Chloroflexus aurantiacus J-10-fl: one gene and its partner. Each later gene encodes a partner of the first gene's protein in a complex. Links are inferred from orthologs where the notes say so. Each region holds a gene or a part of one and is shown in the gene's direction. Other genes may lie near its edges.

Region 1 (15,441 bases):
ATGCTGCCGCAGCAGCCGTGCTCACGATCCGGCACGTGGTACGCCGTTGACCCTGCTGACCACGGGGATGCTGTGGATGCTCGTCACATTCATAGAGTCTGTCGGGAATGAATGAGCTAACTTCATAGACCTTATTGCACAAAAGCTGTGCCGTTGTGCTACCAGACGGTTGCCGAGGCGCATGAACATTTGCCAATCGCCAACGACAGCTCATCCCGCTCACGGCACGCCGGTATGGCGGCGAGCAGCGCCGGTGACCATCTCCGATGCAAATCACCCGCCGGATCGGTTGCTTTACCCGCTTGTCATGCGCGTGCCGTAGCGTTTGGAGTGCGGCAGCCATGCTGCCGCACTGGACTTTGGCCCTTTCTGGGAGGGACGTGCCATGCGGGTACCAGCATGGTATATGGTATCCTATACGGTTATGACCACGACGAGCAGCCAGGAGGCACCCATGCCCAGGAAGCAGGCCCCTCCCCCTCAGGCCCCTGTCTCGATGTTACTCGCCACCCTGATGCAGATTATCACGGCCCACCGCCCGGCGTTTCGTCAGGAGCGGACCTTCCGGCGGGCCGTGGCGCTGCTGGTTGGCGAGCTGTTTGCGTTTGCCAGACACACCGTCACCCAGGTGCTGCTGGCACTCGGCATGCACGACACGGACGGGACGGCGTTCTACCGCCTGTTCAGTCGGTCACGGTTTGACGAAGCGACCCTGACCGCGTGTCTCTGCCGCGAGACACTGAAGCGGTGTTCCAAGCACGATCCGTATGTGATCGGGATCGATAGCACGCAGATTCCACGGAGCAGCCTGACCCTTCCCGGCACAAGTTGGTTGCACGCACTCCGCACGGCCGTGGTCACGCGCGGTATCCATCGTGCCCAACGGTTTGTCCACTGCGCCTGGCTGCCACCACGGGTGAAGGGGTTTACCCGGGCGATCCCCCTGCGCTTCCTGCCGGCGTTTCCGCCCAAGGCCGCGCCGGCAGACGTGCCATCGGCGAACGAATGGGAGGGTGGATTGGCGTGCATCAGGTGGGTGCGGCAGCAGCTCACGGCGGCCGGCCGCGCTGCGCAGTGGGTGGTGGTGCTGGCTGATGGCGCGTGTGCCACCGTGGGGATGTGGCGCGGGGTGCCGGCGCAGGTGGCACTGATCGTGCGCACGGCCCGCAATCGCTGTCGGTCGCTGCTGCCGCCGCCGCCGACGGGCCGCGGTCGGCCGCGGCGATACGGGAAGCGTGCTCCGCAGCCCGCGAGCTGGCTCACCAAGCAGGAGCTGTTCCGGCGGAAACGGGTGCTGGTGCGGGGGCGACGGATTGCGATGCGCTATCAGGTCCACGGGCCATACCTGTGCGACGGGGTGCCTGACCACGCGGTCGTCCTGATCGTGGTTGGTGGTGCGACCTGGCAGCGAGGGAAGCGCCGTCCGCGCCTGGGACGGCGTGAGCCGGCCTGCTCGCTGGTCACGGCGGTGCAAACGGACACGGACTGGGTGGTACCCCTGTCCGTCGGGCAGATCCTGGCCTGGGTCTGGCAACGCTGGGAACGGGAGGTCGCTCATCGCGAGCTGAACGCCGGCGTTGGGGTCGGTCAGAACCAGTGCTGGAACAAGCGGTCAGCGGTGGTCAGTGGGCCGTGGCGTGGCTGGGTCTACGCAGTGCTGGTGCTGGCCGGCTACCGTGCGTGGGGATGGATCCGTGGTCCCACCCGACCAGAACGCTGGTGGCGGGGCGCACAGCGGTGGCGGTTCACCACGTTGTGGCGCAGCGACCGGGCCGCCCTGTGGGGCACGGCGGCATGTCGGTCGCTTTGGACGACGTCCACGGACGATTGGCTGAACAAAGAGCACACGATCATCGCCCTGACCAACGCCGCACGCGCGGCGGCCAGGGCGTAGGGGGGTCTAGCGGCCTTCTACCCCCCAAATGACCCATCCATCAGCACGCAACCGAGAGTCACCAGCATCTGCTCCCGACTCTCGTCATCCCTCCTGCGTCCACGAAACAGCCAAACTCCAGTGCGGCAGCCATGCTGCCGCAGCAGCCGTACTCACGATCCGGCACGTGGTACGCCGTTGACCCTGCTGGTTACGGGGATGCTGTGGATGCTCGCCACATTCATAGAGTCTGTCGGGAGTGAATGAGCTAACTTTTAGTAGATGTTTTTTGAAAACATCACATCCTGGTTATAAACCAAAACGCGAGCCTGATGCTCGCGTTCCCAGAGGATGAACGTGTTTATCTGAAAGCGCCCGTTCCTGCCACCATCACAACGTCCCGGTGAGAATAACCTCGACATCACCCGGTGCAGTACCGGTAGCAGGCTCTACCGTCAACATCACTTCGGTGTAAGCATTCACCTCGCGCGGTGCCGTAACCATCAACGTCGCCAGACCGGTGGCATCGACTTGAAACGAGCCGGCAGCAATGCGTTGTGTGCCATCACTGAGCCAGAAGCGGTAGACCCGATCTGGTTCGAGCGCCGGCAATCCGCTGAACACAACCACCGCCTGCGTTTCACCTGGATACATGTACATCTCACCGCGAGCCGTAACGTCGGCCCGTGTTGGCAGCAGCTCACGGGTCGCCACCCCAGGTGCGCTCACGAACGAAACCAATAAGCGCTCCTGGGCAACCTGATCGTTCAAACGTGCCAACTGCTGCTCGTAAGTTGCCAGTTGTGCCGTCATTTGAGATTGTCGTTCTTCGCTGGCATTCACCGCTGCCTGGAGGTTATTCACCGCAGCCAGTAGTTGCTGATTTGTCTCGTTTAAGGCTATCACCTGTTGTTGTAATGACAACGTCAGACTGCCCAGCAACGTAATCACCAGGGTTAGACCAACCAGTATCAGTGGTGTTACCCAGCCGGTGCTAATGCGGCGCGAAGACCGTGTCTGTCGCGGCGGCGCCTGTGCAGCCTGGTCGGCGGCGATACGCTCCATCAGGCGGGTGCGGACATGGTCCGGTGGCGTAACCGGTGGTGCTGCATAAGGCAACAAAGCAACTACCTCGCGCAACTGCTCGAATTCAGATCGGGCAGCGGGTGAGCTGGCCAGCACCTGCTCGAACGCTGCCAGATCGGTGGGATCGAGGCTGCCGAGCGCGGCTGCGGCGAGGAGAGATTGTTCATGTTCGCGGTCAGAGTCGTGCATGCAGCTACTCTTCTAGTGGTCGTTTGCATCGATGCCGTAGTGAAGCAAGGTCTGTTTCAACTTCTGTAAACCTAAACGAATTCTCGTCTTAATTGTGCCAAGCGGACTCTGTAAATACTCGGCGATTTCTCGCTGCGATAAGCCACCAAAATAGGCCAGCTCAATAACTTCACGCTGGTCGGTCGGTAAATCGGCCAGAGCGCTGGTGATCAGCCGCCGACGTTCGGTTTCAATGGTTGATTGCTCAACGTTCTGTTGCTGGTCAGTAAGCGTTGTCAAAATATCTTCATTGTTACTGGCAGCCACCGGTCGGGCCTGACGTCGACGCAATTCATCAATGCACAGGTTACGGGCAATACCGAACATCCACGGCAAAAACGCACTGTTGCGTTGAAAGGTGGCCGCTCGTTTCCAGACACGCCAGAACGTCTCCTGTACAACCTCTTCAGCCGCTTCAGCGGTGGCCAGCATTCTCAGGGCCAGACCATACACTGCCCGCGAATGGCGGTCGTACAGGTGAGCGAGCGCTGTACTATCACCGGCAGCAACCAGCTCCATCAGAGATTCATCACTTAATCGTGACAGATGCGCTGCATCAATCGGTTGGGCCACAGCCAACCTCACATGAAATATACGCACACCACGTCAATTTGGATGCCTATCAATGCGGTGATGTGCGAAGATTACCGATTCTTATTATACACTGATCCCTTGTCCGCTCGTGAGCGTTGACGCAATGAGGGTATACCTCGTCTGCATAGCTGTAGTAGTTGTTAGTAGTTCCTGCCTTTATTCGCCGCTGATCGCTTGCTTTTGCTTCGTAGCATTCTGTTTTAAACGCGACAACCTGGGCAATGCCCCCGAAGGAACGAAACTTATGGTACAGTTATATTGACAACGTCTCGCTTGACAGCCGCGATGAATATGATATAGTTCAGATTGTGGTGAATATCACAAGGTGAGAATATCTCACCATGTATCTGGCGTTAGTCACCACAATCGCCGGATCGTCGTCGCCTCCGGCGCCAGACCGGCTCGGCGATCCTAGGAAGGAACAGCCGCATGGCCGGCTACCAGTTACCATTCAATCCGTCAGGTTCATTCACGGTACCAGAGGCTCGTACATCGCTGCCATCGAGTCATCGCCTTGTTGGTGAACTGCCACCCCAGACTGCTGGTGGGCTAGCCGGTATCTTCCACCGGGCCGACATTCTGGCCGATCTCGGTGCTATCGAGCAACGTCTGCTGGAATGTACGCAGTCCCGTGTTGCGGTTATCAGTGCCGCCGGTATGCATACGGTGCGCTCCGGTGGTAAGCGACTGCGTGCTGCCCTGGCTGTGCTGGCCGCACGCCTCGGGCACTATCAGCTTGAACGGGTGATCCATCCGGCAGCGGCGGCTGAACTGATTCACGCTGCCTCACTTGTGCATGACGATCTGGTTGACCAGGCTAATCGTCGGCGTGGGCAGATCACGGTGCATGCGCGTTGGGACAACGACGTGGCACTGATGGTAGGCGATTACTTTTTTGCTCTTGCCGCCGCCGAGATGGCCCGTAGCCCTGATCCACGGATTATTACCTTCTATGCCGAGGCTGTCCAGACGATCTGTGAGGGTGAACTCAGTCCGGTCACGGTTGCCGAGCCTTTTGATAAAGCCTTGCGCCAGTATCTCTACAAAACCGGGGCCAAGACGGCAGTGCTCTTCGAGGCCGCCTGCAAGGCCGGTATGGTTGCCGGTGGCGGCAGCGATGAAGAGATTGCTGCGCTGGGGAGCTACGGGTACGATCTGGGTATGGCCTTCCAGATCATCGATGATGTCCTCGATTTTATCGGTGATGAGCGCACCCTTGGGAAGCCTGCCGGGAACGATTTACGTCAGGGTACGATTACGTTGCCGCTTATCTATGCCACTGCTGCATCACCGAGTCAGGTCTTACGCGATGTGCTTTTGCACACTCCACCATCCGATACGTTGGTGGCCGAGGTGATCCGTGAAGTGATCAATGCTGGTGGGGTGGCTGCGGCCCAGACCGAGGCGGCTCGCTATATCGACCAGGCGGTAAGTCACCTTGAGCGGTTCCCATCCAGCCCGGCTCGCCAGGCGTTGATCGACATTGCCCACTTTGTGCTTGAGCGCTCGGTGTAGTACACGGGGACAGTGTTCACCACAGAGGCACGGAGTACACAGAGGGTGATGGTGTTGCTACGGGAGAAAAATGATCCTCTCTGGGCAAGAGGTGGTCATCGTCAATGATCGTGGGGCAGGCTGGAAGCCTGCCCACATGCTTCTCTTCAACTCCTGTTATGTAACGGTGGTACAGGCGATTGACGAGGCGGAACGAAAGCCCGTTCCACAGGTCGTGTGTCGCTGCCGGTACAGATGATACCCCGTCCATCATGCCGGAAACTCAATAAACCTTGCCGGCACCTGCTTCGTCAGCCATACCCCATTTGCCGATACGTAAAACACATAACCGGCAGCCGTCATCGCTGCGGCATGCACCGTCAACACAACTGGTCGACCGTGGCGTTGCCCGACGGTAAGCGCTGTTGTTTCGTCTTGGGAAAGATGTACATACTGCCGCTTGCCGGGGAGTAACCCATCACGCTTGATCGATTCCACGAAGCGCTCCGCCGTACCGTGGTAGAGCACAGGCGGCGGTTGTGCCGGTGTCAGTTGTAGATCAACCGGTAGCGAATGGCCTTGATTTGCCCGAATCCGCCGACCGTCGGCACTGAAGGCAAAGCGCTGTTTGTCGTTTTCGGCAACTACCTGTTCAAGCTGCGCCCGACTCAACGGCAAGCCGTGGCGATTGGCGCACCGGATCAGTTCATCAACCTCTGCCCAGCCGTGTTGATCGAGGCTTAAGCCGATCTGTTCAGGACGGTGGCGCAGCACCAGGCTGAGAAACTTACTGATGCGGATGAGTTCGCGCTGTTTCATCTGTCGGTTAGAAGGTAGAATGATACGCTTTGAGCATTGATCTGCCTGACTCTGCCTGCTATGTCTCGTCATTTGCAGTGCAGTACACCGTTGAAGGGTCGCCTGCAAGCGAACGGAGGATGGAAACTGCGATCCAGTCGGCTTTCCCCAGCATACCAAAACATACGAAGTGTTGGCAAATCATCGGTAGGGGCGGCGCAGGCATCAGGTCAAATCTGGTAGTGTAGCTTTGGTCGTGTGACACTAATGCATAGAGCGCACTGCTGATATTCGCAAATGGCACACGATGGTGCGCACCAACGAACGTAGGGGCAAATGCGTATTTGCCCCTACTCCTCATCGTCGGCAGCAATACCGCCTGTATACGCTCAAGAACGGCTGTTGGTGATTTCTGCAACCTTGTAGAGAGTGTGATATAATTCACATAGCCGATGCCGTCATGAAGTCCATTACCGTACACGTACCGATCAGGCGCGCTTCTTTACCTGTTCTCGCTTGTAGGTGTTGATGCCAAACAGCGAGTACAGTGGGCAAACTGCGAATGCAGCGGTAGCAAACATAATCAACGCCAGGAAACCACAAATGACCTGGAGCCAGAATATTTGACCAAACAGTGAAATGAGACCAAAAACCATGGTCAATACCAGACGAATATCGCGATCAAGTGTGCCCATGTTGCGAGAAAACATAGCTTTGTCCTTTCTCTACACCATATCTCGTGCCTAGCATAACAATCTCTGTGAGTGTTGTCGGTAAAGATATTGCTACTCGCTGTGACGATAACTTATCGGTATTGAGAGGCGTATTCTGGTATGTAGCGTAGCGTAGCGCCTCTTGTGATACAATAGGGTAGTTTCGCCAGAATGATGCTGTGGGGAGCTATGAAGGACGAAACAACAGAATTGCCAGCCGATCAGCCCGATCCTTTCGGTCTTGCTGCCGTTCGCGTGCTCTTGCAAATGCTCGAACAGAGCGATGTCTACGAAATTACAATTGAAAATGGTAATGCGAAGCTGCACGTCAAGCGTGGTCAGCCCGGCGGTGTGATCTATTCGGCACCACTGCCAACAGCACCGGTTCCCAGTCCATCGCTACCGGCTACACCGGTCACTCCATTTGTTCAGCCGCCACCTGCACCGGAAGGGCCGCCGGTCGAGATGCCGGCAGGTCATACGATTACTGCACCAATGGTCGGTACGTTCTACGCTGCTCCTTCGCCGAGAGATCGACCTTTTGTCCAGGAAGGCGATGAAGTTCGGGTTGGTGATACGGTTGGTATCGTTGAAGCAATGAAGATGATGAATGAGATCGAGAGCGATGTGGCCGGTCGGGTTGCCCGCATTCTGGTCAAGAATGGTCAGCCGGTCGAGTATGGGCAACCACTGATGGTGATCGAACCACTCTAATGCGTGCATTTACGGTATCCGATCTCAATAGTGCACTGCGTGCTCATCTGGAAGACGAAGGCTTGTTCTTCGACATCTGGCTGCTGGCGGAAGTGGTAGAGTTTCGACGCTACCCTTCCGGCCATTGCTATTTTACGCTGAAAGATGAGCAGGCGAGTATTCGGGCTGTCCTCTGGCGCTCGAAAGCTGAACAAATCGCCTTGTTGCCGGCTAATGGTGACGCTGTCCTGGCGCACGGACGGGTCGGTTTCTATGAGGCACGCGGTGAGTTGCAGTTTGTCGTTGATCAGATTGTGCCAGCCGGTGTTGGGTTGCTCAATGCCCAACTGGAACATCTGCGCGCTCGTCTCGAAGCAGAAGGACTCTTCGACGAACGCCGTAAGCGACTGTTGCCGGTTCTGCCTCGTCGTATCGGCATTGTCACATCGCCACAGGCGGCTGCTTTGCAAGATATGCTCACTATTCTGCGCCGTCGCTATCCATTAGCTGAAGTCATCCTCTCGCCGTGTCTGGTGCAGGGTGAGTTAGCGCCGGCCAGTATTGTCGCCGCGTTGCGGCGTGCTTACGCCGAACCGCTCGATGTGATCATTCTGGCCCGTGGCGGTGGCGCCAGCGACGATCTGGCTGCGTTTAATGATGAACAGGTTGTACGCACAGTGGCTGCCAGCCCGGTGCCGATTATTACCGGTGTTGGTCACGAGACCGATACGACACTGGTTGATGCAGTGGCCGATGTCCGTGCACCGACCCCCTCAGCCGCTGCCGAGCTGGTCGCGCCGCCGCTCGCCGATCTGCGGCAGCGGGTTATCGATCTGCGTGAACGGGCAGAAGTGGCGCTTTTGACCGGCATCGATGCCCAACGCAGTGAAGTAGCCCGGCAGCGGCTACTGTTGCAGCGTCATCATCCCCGTCGCCGGCTCGATGCAGCCCGCCAGACGATTGATGATCTGATGCTGCGGCTGGATCGCGCCTTTTCCCGCTGGCTTCAACTTGAGCGCACACGCCTGCATGGTCTCCATTCCCGTCTGAACACGCTTAGCCCGCAGGCAACTCTTGCCCGTGGGTATGCGATTGCCCAGCACGCCGATGGGCGAGTCATTACCGATTCATCTCAGGTACAGACCGGTGAGCGCATCGCGCTGACGCTGCGCGCCGGGATTGTACACGCAACTGTGGAGTCGACGAATGAGTGAGCCGAATCCAGTTGAGCAGTACGAGCGATTACTGGCCGAGTTGCAACAGATTGTCGAACGCCTTGAACGCGGCGAATTGTCACTGGCTGAAGCGTTGCACCTGTACGAACGAGGTGCTGAATTGGCCGCTACCTGTCAGCAATTGCTCGATATGGCGGAATTACGGGTTCGCCAGATTGCGGATGTCTGACGAAAGGCGGATCGCTTATGAGCGTCATGGTTGCCGAAAAGGTGTACGATTACCCGTGGCGTCGTCGTATAGGACTGGTAACGCTGGGGAATCTGCTTGTGCTGCTCAGTGTGTTCAGTGCGCTGTACCAACTGGCACGCGGCTTGCTGGCAGCCAATGAAGGTCTGGTTGTCTGGTTGCGCCGTACCTCCTGGCTCCGCCCGCTGCTTGATGCGCTCTCGCCATTGCCTCAAGACCTCAACCTCTGGATGGGTGAGGCACTGGGTGTGCTGCTGTGGTCGTTGGTCGGCTTGCTGATTGCGTTAGTCTTGCTCAATGCCTTTCCCGCCGTTCGGGTGAGTAGTCGTGGTCTGCTGGTCGCGTTTTCCGGTAGCTGGCTGCCGGTTGCCTGGGAAGACCTGCAACACATTCACGTGACCGGTGATGCCTCTGGGCAACGCTTTATCCTGCTGGTTATTCCGGCGAAGCGGGCCAAGCGGCTGACCGGCTGGCACCGTGTGTATGGTCTGCTGTACGGCACGACCTTGCGACCGGCCTTCTTCATCTCGTCTGATATTGATGGGTTCGATCAGTTGTTGAACACCATCTTGCAAGAGAACGCACGGGTTATTCGTGGTATCGAGGGCGGTCAACCGGTGGTGGTTGATGAGCGACGGCGTTCACCGTTGTTAGGTCTGCTGCTCCGGGGTGAGTCGACTGCCGAGGCAGCTCCAGTAGCGGTGAATCTGCCGCCGACCAACCAGCCTGATGTGGTGGCGACAATGCCGCGCTTTTCGTTGGTGCAAATCGTTACCTTTGGCTCAGCAACGGTTATTCTGCTGCTGGCATTGCTCCACTACCGCAGCTACTGGGATCGGGCTTTGAGTCTGCTCTTTCCGACCTACCGTAGTAACCCCGCTGCGTTGTGGGTCAGTCGCGATCCGGTCTATAAGGCGATTTTCGAGGCGTATCAAGGGGTGGGCGTATCATTGTTTGGTATTGCCGGACGTGCCGATCTACCGGCACCATTCTGGCTCATCATTGCTGCCCATATCATGCTTGCCCTGGCTGTCATTGCCGGGATTGCTATCGTTGCCGCAGTACCGGTGGTTGCCGTGGCCGGCCAGCAGAGCCTGACCATGCGCTACAGTCGGAGATTACAGGGACGGCGCCTCAGTATCGTCATCCCCTGGACACAGATACAGGCGTGCAAGGTGATCGATCTGGGTTTTGGCAAGCAGATCGCGTTTGTCCAATCCTCACGCCTGCCCTGGTTTTGTCGTTTGTGTGGCCTCATCGTCAGCGGCAGGTGGCAGCCGGGAGTTATTCTGGTCGGAACGATGACCAACTGGGCCGATCTGATCGTTCGTTGTGCCGAGCGGTTGAATCATCTGCCACCGATTAAAGAGATACCCCGCTTTCAACCGACAGCGTTTGCGCCAAACCTGCAACTGATCGGACAGCCGGTTGCCACTATCAAAGCCATGGCCGTAGAACTCGCGGCTGGTGAGCGTTCGATCAGTTCGCTGCTCTGGGCCGCCGCCCGCTCAATGCTGCTGGTGTCGTTGCCGGTTGGTTTGATGTTTTCGCTCCCGGCGTTGATCGACGGGGATCGCTGGCCAGATATGGGGATGATCCTCGGCGGTCTCGCTTTCTGGCTGGCCGGTTTGCTGGAGTGGCCGCTGATTGTGCTAATCTCGTTCCTGATCCACGGCAATTTCACCAACGAAGAGGATCAGGCGCGCATTTTTGCCTTCTATCCGCTTGTGCAGATGCCGCGCCTCTTGCCGATGCTGCTGGCGCTGGTATGTCTGCTGATCAACCTGCCCTGGTTAGCTGCTCTCTTCTGGTTTGGCGCGCTGGCTATTGCCTATTGGGTCACGGCAGCGCTGTGGGTTGAAGTCTACGAATGGGATGGTTCACAGGTGATCCTCGGTGGTCTACTCCCTGTGATCTGGAATATCTTTGTGATGCTTGGGTTCTGGCTCTTACGTTAAGCGAGGTATGACACCAATGGAACGCACACCCATTAGTACCGACGCTGCTCCGGCAGCAATTGGGCCGTATTCACAGGCCATTCGGGCCGGTAATCTGATCTTTGTGTCCGGGCAGTTGCCGATCAATCCGGCTACCGGTGAACTGATCACCGACGACATTGGGGCAATGACCCGGCAGATTTTTGCGAATATCGCTGCGATCCTCCAGGCCGCCGGTAGCTCGCTCGATCGCATTGTGAAGACCACCGTCTTCCTTGCCGATCTGAACGATTTTGCCGCGATGAATGCGTCCTACGCCGAACATTTCGGTGATGCACCACCGGCCCGTTCGACGGTACAGGTGGCGCGTTTGCCTCGCGATGCCCGGATCGAGATCGAAGTTATTGCATTAGCCTGAAATCCACTGCAACGTTTGCCGCTGTTGTCCGGTTTACTATACAGAGCACACACGTATAGTGAACCAGAGAATAATATGCAACAGCGGCTGTGGTGGTTTACCGGTCTGATCGGAATCATCGGGGTGCTGGCCTGGCACCAGCGTCCTGACGGGAATTTGCACGTGATCTTGCTGCCAACCGCCGGCGATGCAATCCTCATTCAATCGCCCGGCGGTTCGTTTACGCTCATTGATGGTGGCCGTGACCCAATAGGGTTGGCGGTTGAGCTGGGGAAATATCTCCCCTTCTGGCAGCGTCGACTTGCGGCTGTGGTGTTAACCCGGATCGACGATCAGCGTGTGCCTGGGCAGTTAGGCGCATTACGTCGCTATCAACCGACGCTGGCGCTGGCACCGGCAGACGTTGGCGGTGAATGGCGTGCGGTATTGCACGATCTGGCAGTCCCCATTCGCCATTTACAGCCCGGCCAACAGCTTGATCTCGGTGGTACCCGGCTGCGGGTACTGGCCGTCCACGAGGGGGAAGAGGGTGGGGCTGTGCTTGCTCTTGAGTATCGTGCGATCCGTGTTCTCATCCATACCGGTGGTAGCAGTGGTGATGCGGCCCTCGCTACCCTGGCCGGTCAACCAATCGATCTGTTGATTTATCCCTGGCAGCGCCCTATCGACAACCCGCTGCTTGATCAACTCCGTGTGCAGGCGGTAGCCTTCAGTACCGGTTTTCAAGCCGCTGAACCGGCGCTCCACACGCTGTACGAACGCCGACAACTGGCACCGCAGGTATACCATCCCAAACTCGATGGCGCAATCCGCCTGATCAGTGATGGTCGTGCAATCAAGATCACAACACAATTGCCATGAATATTGATCGTTTGACTCTGGTCTTGTTACTTATCGGTGCCGGCCTGCTCATCCTCGGTGCAGGTGCCATACTCTGGCGGCGTTTGTATCGCGACGACCCGGCCAACACTGCGCGCCGTATCTTCAAAAACAGCGCCATCACCTTTGGCTTACGGCTGTTTGTGCGCGGCCTGGATACCGTTATCCTGCTCCTCCTGGTCGGTTCACTCGATCCGGCTGCCCTGGGCGCATACAACACCGCTGCCCTGCTGGTCGCCCAGTACCTGGCAACATTTACCGAATTCGGACTGGGTGTCCTGCTCATCCGCGAAGTCGCCCGCCATCCGAACGCCGCCCAACGCCTGTTCGGGGTTACGCTCGGCTTGCGCCTCATCCTGATCGGCGTGGCTGCCGTGCCGGTCGCCTGGCTGGTCATCACTGCCTATCACGCTATCGGTACACTTGGCCTCAGCGAACCTCTCACCAACGAGGGGCAGCAGGCGATCTGGATTCTACTCTTGACCCTGGTACCGGGCGCCTACAGCGGCGCGGTCACCGCTCTCTACAATGCCGCCGAACGCATGGAGGTACCGGCAGTCATTGAGGTGTTTACCGCGCTCCTCAGCTTTCTGGCCCGAATTGGTGTCCTCGTGCTGGGCTGGGGAGTGATTGGGTTGGCCTGGGCCGCAGTGTTCGTCAGCTCGATCACCGCGCTCATCTTTCTGGCCTTGCAGGTACGCACCTTTTTCACCCCAACCCTGAGCTTCGATGGCACAGCGCTCCGCCAGCTCGTGCCGCAAGCCCTGCCGCTGATGCTCAATAATCTGCTGAGCGTTATCTTCTTTCGCTTTGATCTCTTCATCGTGCGGGCGTTTGGCGGCAGTAATGCCGATCTTCTGGTGCAGCAATACGTTCTGCCGTATCAGTTACTCAACATCGCCCTGGTCTTACCGCCTGCGGTCACCTTTGCCGTTTTCCCGCTGCTAGCGCGTCGGGCCGGTGGTGCACGGAGCGAACTGGCGTCCGCCCAACAGCGCACCCTCCATCTCCTCTTACTCATCGCGTTTCCGCTGGCGATGCTCATGACCGTCCTGGCCGACGATCTGGTCTGGCTCTTCGCCCGCCGTCGTTTCGCCGAATACCTGCCCTCGGTGACGGTTCTGGCAGTGCTGGCCTGGTTCCTCCCCCTTTCGTTTGTCAACGGGTTGTTACAGTACGTCTTGATCGCGATTGAGCGCCAGACGGCAATCACCCGTGCCTTTGTAATCGGTGCGGCCTTCAACCTGACCGCTAACCTGATCGCGATCCCACTCGCGATTCGGTGGGGCCGCCCGCAAGACGCTCTGCTGGCAGCGGCGGTGATCACCATCTTGTCGGAAGTAGTGTTGTACATGGTCTTTCATCCGGTGTTACGCCGTGAGGGTCTGGCACCGGCGATACACCGGCTCATGTGGCGCCCGGCCCTCGCCAGTCTGCTGATGGCAGTCGCGATGGCGCCGGCAATCCTCTGGTTACCGGGCTGGCTGGGCAGCGTCGGTGCCATCCTGATCGGCCCGGTTGTCTACGTTGCCGGCCTGTGGATGCTGGGGGCCATCGGTGCCGAAGAACTGGCATTGGCGCGGCGAATTGCCGGTCGGACAGCACCCTGACGAAGTGATAGGTGGGGACAATAGCACTTATTGTTGATCAGCGATGGTAGTCGGGTATAATACCGACCTGTGTTGATAACAACCTGATAGTCGTATCAGCTACGAAATAAACTGTATGGCACCATTTACCATCACCGCTCGTGATCCAGAGAGCCGCGCTCGCGCCGGTCTTCTCCAAACTGCCCATGGCACGGTCGCCACACCGGTCTTCATGCCGGTCGGCACGCGGGCAACCGTCAAATCCCTCACCCCCCACGAACTCCGTGACCATGGCGCATCGATCATTCTGGGCAACACCTACCACCTCTACCTCCAGCCCGGCCACGAATTGATCGCCCGTCACGGTGGCCTGCACAGCTTCATGGGCTGGAACGGCCCGATTCTGACCGACAGTGGCGGCTTTCAGGTCTTCTCACTCGTCTACGGCGGGATTGCCGATGAAGTGAAAGGTCGTCGTCCTGCCCATCCCACGCGCCTCAACGACATGGTTACCGTCACCGAAGAGGCGGTCATCTTCAAGTCATACCTTGACGGTTCACGCCACGTCTTCACCCCCGAACGCAGCATCGAAGTACAGCACCACCTCGGCGCCGACATCATCGTCTGCTTCGACGAACTGCCACCATTTCGCGCCGGCTACGACTATACCGCTCAAAGCATGGCCCGCACCCACCGCTGGGCCGAGCGCTGCCTGATCGCGCACCAACGCCGGGATCGGTCGGCCTTACCCAACCCCGATCAACTACTCTTCGGAATCGTCCACGGCGGCATCTTCCCCGATCTACGCCGGGCCAGCGCCTGCTACATCAGCGACATGGCCTTCGACGGCCTCTGCATCGGCGGCTCGCTCGGTGCCAACAAAACCCAGATGTACGAAGTGGTTGATATGACCGTGCCCTACCTGCCCGACGGCATGGCCCGCCACCTGCTCGGCGTCGGCGACGTTGACGACCTGCTCGAAGGGGTGGCGCGTGGGATCGACATGTTCGACTGCGTCAGCCCAACCCGGCTTGGCCGCCACGGGGCAGCCCTGATCCGCAACCGCGAGCGCAACTGGCGGCTCAACGTCACCAACGCCGCCCTCCGCGACGACCGGCAGCCACTGCAAGAGGGCTGCCCCTGCTACACCTGCCGCCACTTCTCACGCGCCTACATCCATCACCTCTACCGCTCAAAAGAGCTACTCGGCATCAGACTGGTGAGCCTGCACAACGTCGCATTCTTGCTCAACCTGATGGCCGACATCCGCAGCGCCCTGGCTGCCGGACGCTTCGGCGAACTCTACACCGAATGGTTGGGCAAACCGCTACCGGTTTTACCGTCGCCCGAATAGCCTCTCCTCATCCCCAGTACGACCGGATCATGATGGGTGGAATGGGCATCGCCATCAGACACGATACACTCGGCGATGCCCAAGCCACCCCACCTCTGCCTGCCCGCCCTCGCGATACGGAGAGGCTATCAACCGCAAACGCACCGGTTATCGATAAAACCACTCCCAGCAAATCAGGTTTATCACGGCACACTGTCTAACGTCACCTGAAGGCCGCCACACGATCACCACACTGCGGTGCGCAAGCACTGGTATTACTGGTGAGCTGGGAGCGCGCGCCTGCGGCGCGCTCGTCACTGACACCAGCAATCCCCGCGAGCCAGGAGCGCACGCCTGCGGTGCGCTCATCTCCTCACCAGTGGT
Region 2 (15,373 bases), 2.7 Mb from region 1 along the record:
GCACCTGACAAATAGACAGCATTGCTCGATAGCGGCACCAGCGCACTCCCCACCATCATCAGCGCCTGATAGCGATACAAACGCGCTACCTGTATTGCAAACACGATGTAGAGCACAATACCGCCGATGATCAGGCTATAAGCAATCGCCGCATGAAACCAGAACCCAACCCCACGCCCAACAACCAACAGTTCTGGATGTCCCCTCGGATCAAGGGCCACATCGCGCCAGATCAGGCCGTGCCATTCATTCGTAAACACCAGCAAACAGGTCACAATCGCCGGCACAAACAAAAGCCGTCGTCGCCAGGGCGTCAGCCAGTCATCACGTCCGGTGTACTGCAAAGCAAAGATTAGCCACAATGGTGAAATTGTGGTAATGGCCAGATATTGCAGTTTGGCAAAGATCACTTTCGCCGCCAACGAAGGTGCCTGTAACTCAGCCGCATACAACAGTGACCACCCACTCATTGCCGTCAACAGCAACGCTAACGTAAGCGCACCAGGCCGGGTGAGGTGACGAAAGGCGTAATACGCAATACTCCCCGTCAGCGCAGCACTGCCCCAGAGCAGCAAAACGGCAACCTGTACTTCGATGGTCATAGGTGATTATCCCGGCACCTTCACCTGCATCAGGAACACTGAACAGCCATTGGATGAAAGCCACTTTCCAGCCCGACATCGCAATGCTTCGTCTCCTATTATTGCACAATGCGAGTTCAATGGATAATCAATCACCAGCGATCATTCCAGCACATTGTTATGTTATTTGTTGGGAAAAAGTGTTTGACCTCAGTCTCCTGCACGATTGCGCTTATATGTGCCTGTCATCAATCCAACGCCCACCATATGGCGAGAGCGGGCTGGTCGGGTGAAGCCAGGGCCAGCCACGCTGCTGATACGATACGTGCTTCACAGCGAGTGCGTGTGACACACACCAAATCCATCGGTCACTTCTGCCCGCAATACTCACCGTGGTCTCCTACATCCAATACGGTTAGAGAGCAATCCTTTCACCATTGCATAGCTTTTCAACAATGAAATAAACAACTTCTTCTGGTAGCCGTCTCGTATAACATAATGATCACCTCGAAGACTGTCGCTCTCTTGCTCAGCGCGCATAACGGTAGTGTCTACATTTATGTTTCTTATTAAAACACAAAAATACCCTCAAAAAAAGAATATAGAACCGATTGATATTGATCGGCAAATATGTTTATATGACAGAGAACATTTCTCGACAATGACATCTTACCTATCGTAAGGGGATAGCCTCGTTATGGAGCCGAAACCTCTATCAAGGACGGGAGCCTTGCTCATCGGTCTGTTCTTCGCAATCATCGGCGCTGTCGTTATATTTGTAGGATGGCTATTGCAACAATCAATCCGCGAGCAGTTGAACACGATGATCAGTGGCACAGGCACGGTTGTTGAGATCATTAAAGTTGACGAGATTGGCGAAGACCCCAGATTCTACCCGGTCATTGAATTCCGCACTCCAGCGGGTGAAGTCATTCGTTTTGAGGAAAAAACCGGTGGCAGTCAATTCGCCTACCGAGTCGGCCAACAAGTAGCCATCCTGTATGATCCTCAATTCCCACAAGATGCTAGAATTGACTCCTGGTTCGAGCTATGGTTTCCTGCTTTTGCGGTCATCTTGCTCGGTAGTGGTGCATTGGTAGCGGGTCTGGCAGGATGCGGCATGGCCATCTTCGATACACGTAACCAGACCACATCGCATCCAGGGTAATCCCTCTCAACAACCCATCGCTAGCCCACAGAGTCTACTCCCACAAATCACAACCCGTTTCAGGAGGGGAAACGTAATGGATCACCTCTCCTGTCCCTAACCATGCCGGATCGCCGGCCACGATTCTGATGGTATTAGATCGTGTACGAGCGTATCCTCCCATCGCCATCCAGGAACAGCGTCTCCCCCAAAAAAGTTATGTCAAATCTGGTTGGATAAAGATAATGGCACGCTATCTACCGTCACCCTCTCGCGGTACACTACCGCTCCGGCACATCCTGGGAGCGCACACCTCCGACGCACTCACCACACCCGACACCGCTCCGGCGCATCCTGGGAGCGTGCGCCTCCGGCGCGCTCACCACCGACACCGTCTCGACATCTCCTGGGAGCGTGCGCCTCCGGCGCGCTCAGCGCCCCCCTGACACCGCTTTAGCGTCTCCTGGGAGCGCACGCCTTCAGCTCATTCACCAGGCATCTCCTGGGAGCGCACACCTCCAGCTCATTCACCAGGCATCTCCTGGGAGCGCACGCCTCCGGCGCGCTCACCACCGACACCACCCGGCATCCCTTGGGAACGCACGCCTCCGGCTCCTTCACCTATGCATTACCCACAACTGGTGTTAACCACGTGCGTATCAGCGAGTATGATCGCTATTGGTGTTGTTTTGAGCGACTGACCCGGTGGCAGTGCGCCGCTCCAGCCGTGGTATCACGTGCTGAATGGGTTGCCTTACACGCGCATCGTGTGCGTGTCGCGCAGTTTGGAGTGCGGCAGCCATGCTGCCGCGCCAGCCGTGCTCACGATCCGGCGCGTGGAACGCCGATACATCTCCAGGTCACGGAGGTGCTGGATGTGCTCGTGCCGATCATCGAGTCGGTCAGGCACATGCGACGTATTGTTGCACCAAGTTCGTGCCTGCACACCAGCGGTCATGGCCAGCACCTGCCGGCGGTGGCGATGATGCCTGCACGCAGGCTGGAAGCCTGCGCCACGGGGAGCGCTTGCAGCCCGACCTAACGCAGCGCGACATGTGGGTAATGCATAGGGCTCCTTCACCAGGCGTCCCTTGGGAGCGCGCGCTCCGGCGCACTCCCCACCCGACACCACTCAGGCATCTCCTGGGAGCGCACACCTCCGGCGCGCCACTATCCCCTGGGAGCACGTGCCTCCGGCGCACTCCCCACCCGACACCGCTCCGGCGCGTCCTGGGAGCGCACACCTCCGGCGCACTCACCACACCCGACACCGCTCCGGCGCGTCCTGGGAGCGCACGCCTCCGGCGCGCTCACCACCGACACCGCCTCGGCATCTCCTGGGAGCGTGCGCGCTCCGGCGCACTCCCCACCCGACACCACCCGGCATCTCCTGGGAGCGCACGCCTCCGGCGCGCTCCCCACCGACACCACCTCGGCATCTCCTGGGAGCGTGCGCCTCCGGCGCGCTCACCACCGACACCGCCTACCGTGCCTGCTTCCAGCGGGGGATTGCAAACCAGAACCGGCACACAACAACGGACGCCATCCGGCACCGGTGGTTCCTGCCTCTGCAAAGAGCGGATAAGGATTGGGGCGTTCAGAGCCTCGCCAACCCCAATCGCTTGTACACTCACATATTCTGTTCGCCCGCGAACCTCCAGGATCATGCCGGCCCGGCTACGTTCATCGTCAATACCGCTGCCAGTGCCGCAGCATCGAGCGTAAATGCTCGACCAAATCCGCCAACATAGCGCGCCTCGTGTAGCGTTACGCGAAACAGCGTAAAATCCGGCAAGGCAAAAAGATGCTGCTGCGTCGGCAACCGCTGTACATACGTCATCTGAGCCGCTGCATAATCGGGCACATCACGCGGGATTGCCAGTGCACGACCCTGCAATGTTACTCGCGCCAACGCCTGGGGATCGCTCACGCTATGTGGCGCCGCAGTAATCAGAAGTGATAGTGGTGAACCGGCGAGTAAATGACCGGTATGCGCTGCCAGACGGCTCAGCAAGAGCAATAGACCCGGTGCATATCCTTCGCGCCGTTCAACTGCATACAGGACGTAAGAGACAAAAGGTGCTCCATCAGGAGTTACAGTACCAAGCGCTGCCGCTTGCTGTTCATCAATCAAACGTCGCAACGCTAACCGGTCTTCTTGCCGCATAGAAGACACCCTTTCTCTTCCAGGCCAGTTCAGCCAATCCTGAACTGTGCTCATAGACTCTCTTGTTCATAGCATCATTGAACCACGTGTCGAGTATTGTTTGCAAGTCGGGTATGAACGCCACACCTGGATGTTGAGCCAGTACACCATCTGTCAGACTCACGTTGGCACAACCTGCTGTACATGTCGTATCGCGATGCACCTCGTTGAGCAAAAGAGTGACATTAAATCTTGAGTGATCCGGTGCTTCACTGCCTGGCACCGGATATACGATGAACCATCCCCTCCGTAACAATCCTATGCATTACCCATACCTGGTATCAACCACGTGCGTATCAGCGGGTATGATCGCCATGGATGCTGTTTTGGGCGACTGGCCCGATGACAGCGCGTCGCTCCAGCCGTGCCGGCACGTGCTGGATGGGTTGCCTTACACGCGCATCATGTGCGTATCGCGCAGTTTGGAGTGCGGCAGCCAGGCTGCCGCGCCAGCCGTGCTCACGATCCGGCGCGTGGTACATCGCTACCCATCCTGGTCACGTAGGTGCAGGAGGTGCTCGTTTCGATCATCGAGTCGGTCGGGCATGAATAAGCTACCTGTGCGTAGACGTTTGGTTATACCAGGTTCGTGCCTGCGCACCAGCGGCCACGGCCAGCACCTGCCGGCGGTAATGGGGATGCCTGCACGCGGGCTGGAAGCCCACGCCATGGGAAGCCGCCACAGGGAGCGCTTGCAGCCCGGCCTAACGCAGCGTGACATGTGGGTAATGCACAGGTAACAATCCGCGGATGTCACCTGTTGGATACAGATGGGAGGTTCCGCAGGGGCAGGTTCAGCACCTGCCCCTACGGACAGCGCACATCACCGTTCACCTTACTATACGAGGGATGCGGCGAACACAGAGACCGTCTTGCTTCGCATACCTTGCACCGTGTTTTTCCGATTTGATATGACATCACTGCGGGAGAAGACTCATCCTCCCAGGATGATGAGAAACTTTGCCATCCATTCACACAGGCATCACGTGCCGGATTGGATACCATTCACACACAGTGATCCCCGTGTCGCATTGTTCGTCATACGGAAGTCATGCCTCTCCAGCCACCGCAATCCACGCAGAATGTGTGTCGCACCGGTGAGCGGTACATCGGGACGCATTGCGCGATGCCAAAACCTCACGCTGGCGCTGCACCTGTACACAGACGCGTTAGGTTAACACTCCTACCCTTCACCGACCAAAAAGAGGCGTGGACAGGGTATGCCGGCAGCGTTGCAACAAAAGGACGACACCTGAACAATCCATACCGTCACGCAAGCGGAGGTGTGACGAGCCATAAACAACAAAACCCGCAGGTATACACCTGCGGGTTTTTCACTGGTAGCGGCGGCAGGATTCGAACCTGCGACCTTCGGGTTATGAGCCCGACGAGCTGCCACTGCTCCACGCCGCGATAATAAAGGGTGACAGTTTTTAGGCTGTCACCCACTGGCAGGGTGCGTGGACCTAGGTTCCCAGCGGAGAGCCGCCAGTAGGATCGGCGCTGCGATGTTTCACGACCCGGTTCGGGATGGATCGGGGTGGGTCCACCGCGCTCCTCACACACCCAGTGGTTGAAGGTCGTCCCTTCACCCCTCACGCGATTGTCCTTCTTGCTGCCTGCACCATCACCACGCTCCCGTCCCGGCCCCCTCGCCGCGACGGACGGAAGCCCTCGCCCCTGCGCACCGGTCGCCTCTACGGGTCACCCCGCCTCCAGCTCCGGCCGCTTATCCCGCTCATCTCGCGGGGGGCTTACCAGCCTTGCGCTGTGAGAGCAGTCGTCTTGCGGCGTGTTTCCCACTTAGATGCTTTCAGCGGTTCTCACTCCCGGACATAGCTACGGAGCTTGCAGGCCGCCCCACAACTCCTCCACCAGCGGTCCGTCCAGCCCGGTCCTCTCGTACTAGGGCCAGCCCCGCGCACTGCTCTACGCGCTCAGAGCGGATAGAGACCGAACTGTCTCACGACGTTCTGAACCCAGCTCGCGTGCCGCTTTCATGGGCGAACAGCCCAACCCTTGGGACCTACTCCAGCCCCAGGATGCGACGAGCCGACATCGAGGTGCCACGCTCCGCCGTCGATATGAACTCTTGGGCGGTCTGAGCCTGTTATCCCCGGGGTAGCTTTTATCCGTTAAGCCACAGCCCTTCCACCCGGTACTGTGGGATCACTACGGCCGACTTTCATCCCTGCTCGGCTCGTCTGCCTCGCAGTCAAGCGCCCTTCTGCCGTTGCACTCCACGGCGGATGACCATCCCGCCTGAGGGCGCCATTGCGCGCCTCCGTTACCTTTTAGGAGGCGACCGCCCCAGTCAAACTACCCGCCAGCCACCGTCCCAGCCTTCCGCCGGTGAGGGCAGCGCAGACCGAAGAGTGGTATTTCACCGTCGGCTCCAGCAGACCCGCAAGTCCGCCTTCTCCGCCTCCCACCTATCCTACGCATCCGCCTGCACGGCCCGATGGCAAGCTGTAGTAAAGCTCCACGGGGTCTTTTTGTCCCGCTCTGAGTTGGCCGCATCTTCACGGCCACTGCAATTTCACCGAGCCCCCGGTCGAGACAGTGCCCAGATCGTGATGCCTTTCGTGCGGGTCGGAACTTACCCGACAAGGAATTTCGCTACCTTAGGACTGTTATAGTTACAGCCGCCGTTTACCGGGGCTTCGGTTTGGAGCGTTCACCCCTCCCCTTAACCTTCCGGCACTGGGCAGGCATCACCCCCTATACGTCGCCTTCCGGCTTCAGCAGGGAGCTGTGGTTCTGGTATCCAGTCGCCCGGGCCTGGACCCTGCGGCTGCCTCGGGCTCCACCCGCCAGGGGCTTCACCCTACACGCAGCACCCCTTCTTCCGAAGGTACGGGGTCAATTTGCCGAGTTCCTTAACCGGGGGTCACTCGTCCACCTTGGTCTCCTCGACCTGTCTACCTGTGTCGGTTTGCGGTACGGGCGTGGGTGGTCTCCCGAGCCGGCCTTTCGTGGCTGCACAGGCGCCTCGCCATTGGCGGTTGGTTCCCCAACCCCCTTTCACTCACCTCTCGGTCAGCGCAGGACGGATTTCCTTCGCCCTGCTCCCTACCGGCTTGGACGGCGCTCGTCTCGCCGCGGCGACTACCCCTCAGCATCCGGCATTGGTCAAGCGACCACTCCACGGTACAGGACTATTCACCTGTTGTCCATCGGGTCTGGCCGTGGCCGTCCCCTTAGGCCCGACTACCCTGCCGCGGTGCATCCGTGCGGCAGAACCCTTTGACTTTCGGTGGCGATGATTGCCACATCGCTTCTCCGTTACTCATTCCGGCATTCGCACTCGTGCCCGCTCCAGTGCGGCTTCCGCCGTCCCTTCCCTGCGGTCACGACGCTCCCCTACCGTTGACCTTCCGGTCAACCCGCGGCTTCGGTGGGTCGCTTTGCCCCGTTACAGCCTCGGCGCAGCGCTGCTTGACCAGTGAGCTGTTACGCACTCTTTCAAGGATGGCTGCTTCTAAGCCAACCTCCTGGTTGTCTAAGCGGCGCCACAACCTTTCCCACTTAGCGACCACTGGGGGACCTTAGCCGGCGGTCTGGGTTGTTTCCCTCTCGACGACGGATATTCGCACCCGCCGTCTCACTCGCGGTGCACACACCCGGCATTCGCAGTTTGCCGTCGCTTGGTAAGCGGTGAAGCCCCCGCACAACAACAGTGCTCTACCTCCGGGTGTGCCATTGCCGCGGCTGTACCTCAATACATTTCGGGGAGAACCAGCTATCTCCGTGTTCGATTGGCATTTCACCCCTACCCACAGCTCATCCGAGCCTTTTGCAACAGACACCGGTGCGGCCCTCCACGTCCTGTTAGGGACGCTTCAGCCTGGCCATGGGTAGCTCACACGGTTTCGGGTCAATCCCCGGCGACGCTCGCCCTGTTCAGGCTCGCGTTCACTCCGGCTCCGGCTGGCACTGCCTTAACCACGCCACCGAGGATTACTCGCCGGATCATACTCCAAAAGGCACGCGGTCACCGGTTGCCCGGCTCCCACGGCGTGGAAGCACACGATTTCAGGGTCTCTTTCACTCCCCTCACCGGGGTACTTTTCACCGTTCCCTCACGGTACTGTGCGCTATCGGTCACTGCGTGTAGCTTGCCTTGGACAGTGGTCTGCCCGGCTTCAGCCCGGGTTCTTCGTGCCCGGACCTACTCAGGAACGACCCCTCACGCTGAGGCGCACGCATACGCGACTCTCACGCTCTCTGGTGCAGGGTTCCACACTGCTTCTGCTGAACGCGGTCGCGTGAGGCCCATCGAGCAGGATGGGCGTGGGTCGTCCTCCAACCCCGTGCGCGCAACGGCTGCTCCCTTGGCACGCGCACGGTTTAGGCCTCACCCGGTTCGCTCGCCGCTACTACGGGTGTCGTTCACTCTTCCTCCGGCTACTGAGATGTTTCAGTTGGCCGGGTTCCCGCTCCGCGCATGCGGAGCGCTGCCAGATGGCAGCGGGTTGCCCCATTCGGAGACCTCCGGATCACAGCCTGCACGCGGCTCCCCGGAGCATATCGGTGCCGTGCCCCGTCCTTCCTCGGCACGCAGCGCCATGGCATCCATCGTGTGCTCATCATGTCTTCCGTCCGTCACGGCCAATGGGCCGAACGGCGCCTGGTGCACGGGTGGACAACGCGCACCAGGGATGGTGATGATGCAGGTTCTCTCTCAACAATCGCGTGAGTTGTCAAGGTACGACCGGCCCGTGGCGAAAAAAAGCGGTGCAGGCAAACTGCGCTGCGCCGTGAACGACGGGCCAATTGGTTGCGGAGCGTGCCCGGCTGGGCCGTCCTCCGTGTCATCGCCGGAGCGATTGACGGGTGAGAGTATAGCAAGAGCTGCCGGTTTTGTCAAGCGGGCACAGCGCAATCAGATTTATCCCGTCAGAATGAGGTAATATCGCGATCTCCCTAGACTATGTGCTGAGAGTGATTTTGAGATTTTTGTCCCTCTTCACCCAGCAAGATCGTTCGCTCCCGGAAAAGATCTTACTGCTGGCAGTACCAGTTACCCTCTTCAGCGAACCGTAAAGCCAACGACATCTGATACAGAAGTATCAAAAAAGCAAACTCTCGTTTCTACCTCAATCCCCCTTTGCGGCTCATGCTATAATAGATAACAATGAACTCACTGTGAATAAAATCACCAGCAGACGCGCATATACGCGCCAAGTGAAAGCGCAGGGAACCGTGAAAGAATTCTTCCGCCTAAGTCGAAAAGGGTTTACCGGGCGTGAGGATCAAGACAGCGCCCAAATCCCCGATGATCTGTGGGTGAAGTGCAGTTCCTGTCGTGAGCTTATCTACAAAAAACAGCTCAACGATAACCTGAAGGTCTGCCCCAAATGCGGTCATCACATGCGCCTGAGTGCCCACGAGTGGCTCGGTCTCCTCGATGTCGGTTCGTTCCGCGAAATGGATGCCAATCTATTGCCGACCGATCCCCTGGGTTTCGTCACCGACGAGGAGAGTTACGCAGCCAAGCTGGCGAAAACTCAACAACGCACCGGCATGGCCGATGCAGTGATTGCCGGCATTGGTGCCATCAGCAACATGCAGATCTGCGTCGCAGTGGCTGATTTCTCCTTCATGGGCGCTTCAATGGGCAGTGTCTACGGCGAAAAAATGGCCCGCTCCGCCGAACGGGCTGCTGAACTGGGTGTCCCTCTGCTCACCATCAATACATCCGGTGGTGCTCGTCAGCAAGAGGGGGTGATCGGGCTGATGCAGATGGCTAAGGTAACAATGGCTCTCACCCGGTTGGCGGATGCCGGTCAACCCCATATTGCGTTGCTGGTTGATCCCTGTTACGGCGGTGTGACGGCTTCGTATCCTTCGGTGGCCGATATTATCATCGCCGAACCGGGAGCCAACATTGGTTTTGCCGGCAAGCGTTTAATCGAGCAGATCATGCGCCAGAAGTTACCAGCCGGCTTCCAGACCGCCGAGTTTATGCTCGAACATGGCATGATCGATATGGTGGTGCCGCGAAGCGAGATGCGTGACACACTGGCCCGTATTCTGCGTCTCTACCGCCAGCGCTCAACATCACCCGCTAAAGCTGAGCTTGCCGGTCGACGAGCAACGTTACCGCAACCGATTATGTAACTGCGTGTGAGGCATACAATGGAAGAAACTGCTATCCCTCAATCGCTGACGCCCTGGGATCGCGTACAACTGGCTCGCCATCCACAACGGCCACACACGCTGGATTACATTGCTGCTCTGTGTGAGGATTTTGTCGAATTGCATGGAGATCGCCGCTTTGGCGATGACCCGGCGATGGTCGGTGGAATGGCAACCTTTGCCGGTCAAACGGTGATGGTCATCGGGCATCAAAAGGGCAACGATACCCGTGAAAATATGCGGCGCAACTTCGGTATGCCCCATCCCGAAGGGTATCGCAAAGCGCAACGCTTGATGCGCCACGCCGAGAAGTTTGGCCTGCCGGTCATCTGTTTCGTCGATACACCGGCTGCCGACCCCACCAAAAGTTCAGAAGAGCGTGGTCAGGCGAATGCGATTGCTGAAAGCATTATGCTGATGACAACGCTGCGTGTTCCGAGCATCGCGGTTGTGATCGGTGAAGGTGGTAGTGGTGGCGCATTGGCTATCAGTGTCGCTGACCGCATTTTGATGCAAGAGAACGCCATTTATTCCGTGGCCCCGCCAGAGGCAGCCGCCTCGATCCTGTGGCGTGATGCCGCAAAAGCACCCGAAGCAGCGCGGGCATTGAAACTAACTGCCGCCGATCTCTACGATTTACGGATCATCGATGAGGTCATCCCCGAACCACCAGGCGGCGCCCACGCAGATCGTTTAACCGCAATTACCACTGTTGGCGAACGTCTGCGTGTGCATCTGGCCGATCTGCAACAACGCGATATTGACACCCTGCTGCGCGAACGATATCGAAAGTATCGCTCGATGGGTCAGTACCAGGAACAACAAATGGATTTCTTTGGTCGAATGTAGTGATGAACAGGTGATGGTTGTCTGGCGCGTGGCCTGAACGTTCGGCTGCCACGCGCCTTTTGTTGCAAGAGGATGGAACAGTGAACAGATTCAACTTCGATCAGATCATTCCTCGTCGCGGAACCGGGAGTATCAAGTGGGAACAGTATCCGGCTGATGTCTTGCCGATGTGGGTCGCCGATATGGATTTTGCCTCACCGCCGGCCGTGGTCGCAGCCCTGCACGAACGAGCAGCGCACGCAGTGTTTGGGTATCCCGCTCATCCTGAACGCCTGACAGAGGTTATTTGTGAGCGCATGGCTCATCTGTACCAATGGGAAATTCAACCGGAACACATCCTCTTCCTGCCCGGATTGGTTTCGGCGATTAATGTCCTCTGCCGGGCTTTCGGTGAACCCGGTGATAGCGTGCTGACCCTCACGCCAGCCTATCCACCCTTCTTGAGCGCACCCCGTAATCAACAACGACAGATCGACACCTGTGAATTGTCACTCAGCATTTCTGGTTCTATCCTTTCCTACGCTATCGATTTCGATGCCTTGCGGGCGGCAATTCATGAACGCACTCGACTCTTGCTGCTCAGCCATCCACACAATCCGGTCGGTCTCGAATACGATCCACCAACCCTGCGCCGGTTGGCCGAGATGTGTCTCGACCGTAACGTTATCATCTGTTCCGATGAGATTCACTGCGATTTGTTGCTCGGTGAAACACGCCACACCCCACTGGCAGCGCTCGATCCGGCCATCGCCGACCGCACTATCACCCTTATGGCACCCAGCAAGACATTCAATTTACCCGGACTCGGTTGCAGTATGGCGATCATTCCCAATCCCGAACTGCGCCGTCAGGTGAGTCGGGCCGCAGCCGGAATTGTGCCGCACGTGAATGTGTTTGGCTTTGCCGGCGCACTGGCTGCCTACGAGCACGGGGCTGAATGGCTGGCTGCGTTGTTGGAGTATCTGACAGCGAATCGCGATCACTATGTCAGGCGCGTTACCTCCGAACTGGCTCCGCTTCGCTGCACTATCCCCCAGGCTACCTACCTCGGCTGGATTGACTGCCGCGAATTGCCTCTGTCAACCAGCCCATATCGCTTCTTCCTCAACGAAGCGCGGGTAGCTTTCTCTGATGGCGCGGCATTCGGCCCTGGTGGTGAAGGATTTGTTCGCATCAACTTTGGCTGCCCACGTGCCCAGCTCGATGAGGCGTTGGATCGGGTTGCTGCCGCTTTACAGCGACTGGCCGACACTCAGGCAAACACATGAGCGATGTTTTCAGTACTATATACCTAGCCACGACATAATGACATTTTATTCATCAAGTGCTAATCTAGCTGCGGGCATGCAGATGAGTGTGACTCAAGCATCGCAGGAAAGGCTCATATGGCCCGCACACTACACCTGGCACTTTGTATACTGCTTGTTTTGATTACCCTACCTCATATCCCAACAGCTATTGCCGCACCAGCTAACTGCCCGGTTGATCGTTCCCATCTGATCCCGCGTTTTAATGGTCGCTGGTTTTTACTAGGGGCGAATGTCCCATGGCTCAACGGTGGCTACAGTGCCGATTTCGGCACTGTGGAAGAATGGGGGCAGCACACCTACGACGCCAACGCCACCCGTACCATGTTCCGTGCCCTCCGGCAACAGGGGGCAAACACGGTACGCTGGTGGCTCTTCGCCGATGGCCGTGGCGCACCTGAGTTTAATGCCAGTAGCGGTGGTGCCGTCACCGGTTTTGACGCTACCTTTCTCCCCAGTCTGGCCAGCGCGATACAAATTGCGGCTGAAGAGAATATCTATCTTGTGTTCAATCTCTGGAGCTTTGATATGCTCTTCGCCGACTCAACGGCTACGGCACGCGGCGATCACGCAGGTGGTCATCGCGATCTGATCGTGGACAGTGCCAAACGTGCCTCTTTTATCAACAACGCGCTATTGCCGATGCTGCGCTACCCGGTTGGCAACAGTGGTTATACGATAGGCACCCATCCAAACGTGCTGGCGTGGGATATTTTCAATGAGCCGGAATTTGGCATTAGCGAACCGCCGCATTTCACACCGTCCGGCGAGGTTGCGCAACCGGTGACGCTGGCCCAAATGCAGCGATTTATCGCCGAGATTTCCGGCGCTATTCACCGCAATTCAAACCAGTTGACAACTGTCGGTAGTGCATCGATGAAATGGAACAGTAGCACAGCCCTCGGTGCCAGCGGTAATTTCTGGCGTGATGCAGCGTTGACCGCATACGACCCGCAAGGGTATCTCGACTTTTACCAGATTCATTACTACGGCTGGATGAATGGCGATGAGCAGTATTGGAGTTACTCGCCTCTCTTCAACGACTGGTACGAGGCGGGCTTCGACAAACCGGTCGTCGTTGGTGAGCTACCCGCCAATGCAGGCGGCACGAATCGTACTCCTGCCCAACTCCTGACCGAACTCCATGCGAATTGCTATGCCGGCGCATGGGTATGGCCGTATTTCAACGTGAACGATGGCACCGGACAATGGTCGGATGCACAGGCAGCGGTGCGTAGCCTGAGCAATGCCGTACCACATGAGGTACAGATTCTACGTTCGCCTTCAACCCTACCGGTACGTGTCTACATTCCCTTAACGACACGATGATCAAGGATTGTTCGGATACATTTCGATTATAGCCGTTACTTATAATCGTTAGCCGCGACGTAGAGATTGGTAGTGATGCACCAGTATCATCCACCCTCCCCCTCTGATATTGAGCATCACTACCGATCACCACCACAATGCAGGTCTTGCCGAAACACCGATAGGGCATTGTTGGTGATGCAGACGGAGGTTTTGATGCAACGAAGATACTGGCTGATTGTTTCAACCATCTGCCTACTGAGTGGGCTGCTCTGGTTGACATGGCAACCTTCTCTGACTGTTATTGCAAACGGAGGCCATCGTCAATATATCCCCATCATCGTAAAGCCATCGATATTTACTGAAACTTTCACCGGTGAACCGGCACAACCGCAAAGCTGGGACCCCAATCATTGGGATGTCGCTGTTCACTCACGCGATGTTAATACCTGGTATCAGCTTGAGGAAATGTCCGCCGAACACGGCCATGATTGCGCACCAGCCCCGGCAACCCATACTATCAATCGTTACGAAGATGCTGTTTACCAGTGCCGCAACCACATTATGACGGCGATCAAAGCCAGCGGCTATGGCTTGATCTATCTCACCCCCAACCATCTGGTTGATTTCAGCGGTGGTACTGCGACCATCCGTTTCGATGTCTCTACCCTGCGCACCAGTCTGCGCGACTGGATCGATCTCTGGATCAGTCCGTACAACGATCACCTGCAACTGCCCTTTGATATGGAAGTTGATTTGAGCGGGCCGCCACGTAATGGTGTACAGGTGCGGATGGACCTCAGTGGCAACTTCTTCGATGTGATCGTCTACCGCAATTTCCAGCCCACGGTTATCCAGGGCGTTGCTATTCCGTATGAGCGCTTCCTGGAACCAAGCGCAACCCGCCGCGACACCTTTGAGCTTCAGATTTCGCGTACCAGGATCAGGTTTGGGATGCCGGCCTACAATTTCTATTGGGTGGATACTAGCATTGCCGATCTGGGATGGGATCAGGGGGTCGTGCAGTTTGGTCATCACTCATACAATCCGCTCAAAGATTGTACATCATCCTGTCGACCGGGTACCTGGCACTGGGATAATGTCACCATCAGCCCGAGTCGTCCATTTACGATGATCGCTGCCAATCGTCGCTACGCTGATCGCGCCAATCCATCGGTCACGCTAGCGGCACCGGCCCCTGCCAATGCCTACCTGCGCTTCAGTGGCATCGGTCCTAATCTTCAGGTTCGATTTAATGGCGGTGCCTGGCAACCGGCGCGCTTACAGGCTCAAGACAGCCGTTATTTCAAAGACGAACACTTCCGCAACTTCTGGATGCCCATTCCAGCCGGGGTCACGCAGATCGAATTTCGCGGTGATCGCTGGTGGGGGGCAGACTGGCACGTGCGCGGGATCAGTGTATGGGCATTGCCGTAGTGCTGAGTTTTGGCACACGGATGGACGCGGATATGGCGGAGGCACGCGGATACTGGCGGAAGTACTGGTGATCGGTTGCTGCGATACGGTGCCTTATGGAAAGGCAGTAGCGATGGTGCAATCCGCGAATATCCGCTCCATCCGCGAGTATCCGTGTTGAACCCCTGCGGCACACGGATGGACGCGGATATGGCGGATACTCGCGGATGATGTTGTAAGCGCTGGTGATCTGCTACTAACGGTATACGTTGTGCGAGACACGGTTAGACAAGTACGCGGTGGAAGCATAGGGTAACGATCCTGGCTCAATACCGACTTCATCTGCCAGGATGGGTGGCCCAAACTCTCCTGGCCTGCGCTACTGCCTGCACCATCAATTCGGCAATTTGGGCTGCAT

Evidence for each region.
Region 2: the proteins of accB (region 1) and accD are in contact, whole or in part, in a solved structure (PDB 8UXZ), measured with the Escherichia coli proteins. The link is inferred for Chloroflexus aurantiacus J-10-fl from one-to-one orthologs.

The regions. Positions count from the first base shown.
Region 1 is NC_010175.1:4,968,583-4,984,023, reverse strand. Bases 5,792-8,737 are described here. They hold accB (acetyl-CoA carboxylase biotin carboxyl carrier protein), read left to right. Parts: upstream 5,792-6,975; coding sequence 6,976-7,500; downstream 7,501-8,737. Other genes in these bases: xseB (exodeoxyribonuclease VII small subunit), read left to right, coding at 8,686-8,737; xseA (exodeoxyribonuclease VII large subunit), read left to right, coding at 7,500-8,693; CAUR_RS19625 (YgaP family membrane protein), read right to left, coding at 6,562-6,783; CAUR_RS19630 (RNA 2'-phosphotransferase), read right to left, coding at 5,792-6,094. Outside these bases: CAUR_RS19650 (transposase), read left to right, coding at 497-1,894; CAUR_RS19645 (anti-sigma factor domain-containing protein), read right to left, coding at 2,264-3,148; CAUR_RS19640 (RNA polymerase sigma factor), read right to left, coding at 3,161-3,760; CAUR_RS19635 (polyprenyl synthetase family protein), read left to right, coding at 4,211-5,296; more of CAUR_RS19630, read right to left, coding at 5,546-5,791; more of xseB, read left to right, coding at 8,738-8,883; CAUR_RS19605 (hypothetical protein), read left to right, coding at 8,901-10,859; CAUR_RS19600 (RidA family protein), read left to right, coding at 10,876-11,256; CAUR_RS19595 (ComEC/Rec2 family competence protein), read left to right, coding at 11,332-12,117; CAUR_RS19590 (flippase), read left to right, coding at 12,114-13,745; tRNA guanosine(34) transglycosylase Tgt, read left to right, coding at 13,861-15,078. UniProt on the Escherichia coli protein: This protein is a component of the acetyl coenzyme A carboxylase complex; first, biotin carboxylase catalyzes the carboxylation of the carrier protein and then the transcarboxylase transfers the carboxyl group to form malonyl-CoA.
Region 2 is NC_010175.1:2,254,970-2,270,342, reverse strand. What follows is about bases 8,221-11,098. They hold accD (acetyl-CoA carboxylase, carboxyltransferase subunit beta), read left to right. Parts: upstream 8,221-9,139; coding sequence 9,140-10,057; downstream 10,058-11,098. Other genes in these bases: CAUR_RS08630 (MalY/PatB family protein), read left to right, coding at 11,005-11,098; CAUR_RS08635 (acetyl-CoA carboxylase carboxyltransferase subunit alpha), read left to right, coding at 10,076-10,924. Outside these bases: CAUR_RS21510 (histidine kinase N-terminal 7TM domain-containing protein), read right to left, coding at 1-602; CAUR_RS08670 (DUF3592 domain-containing protein), read left to right, coding at 1,279-1,749; CAUR_RS08665 (pyridoxamine 5'-phosphate oxidase family protein), read right to left, coding at 3,392-3,895; CAUR_RS08660 (hypothetical protein), read right to left, coding at 4,231-4,416; more of CAUR_RS08630, read left to right, coding at 11,099-12,192; CAUR_RS08625 (glycoside hydrolase 5 family protein), read left to right, coding at 12,310-13,560; CAUR_RS08620 (hypothetical protein), read left to right, coding at 13,756-14,976; CAUR_RS08615 (glycosyltransferase family 4 protein), read right to left, coding at 15,294-15,373.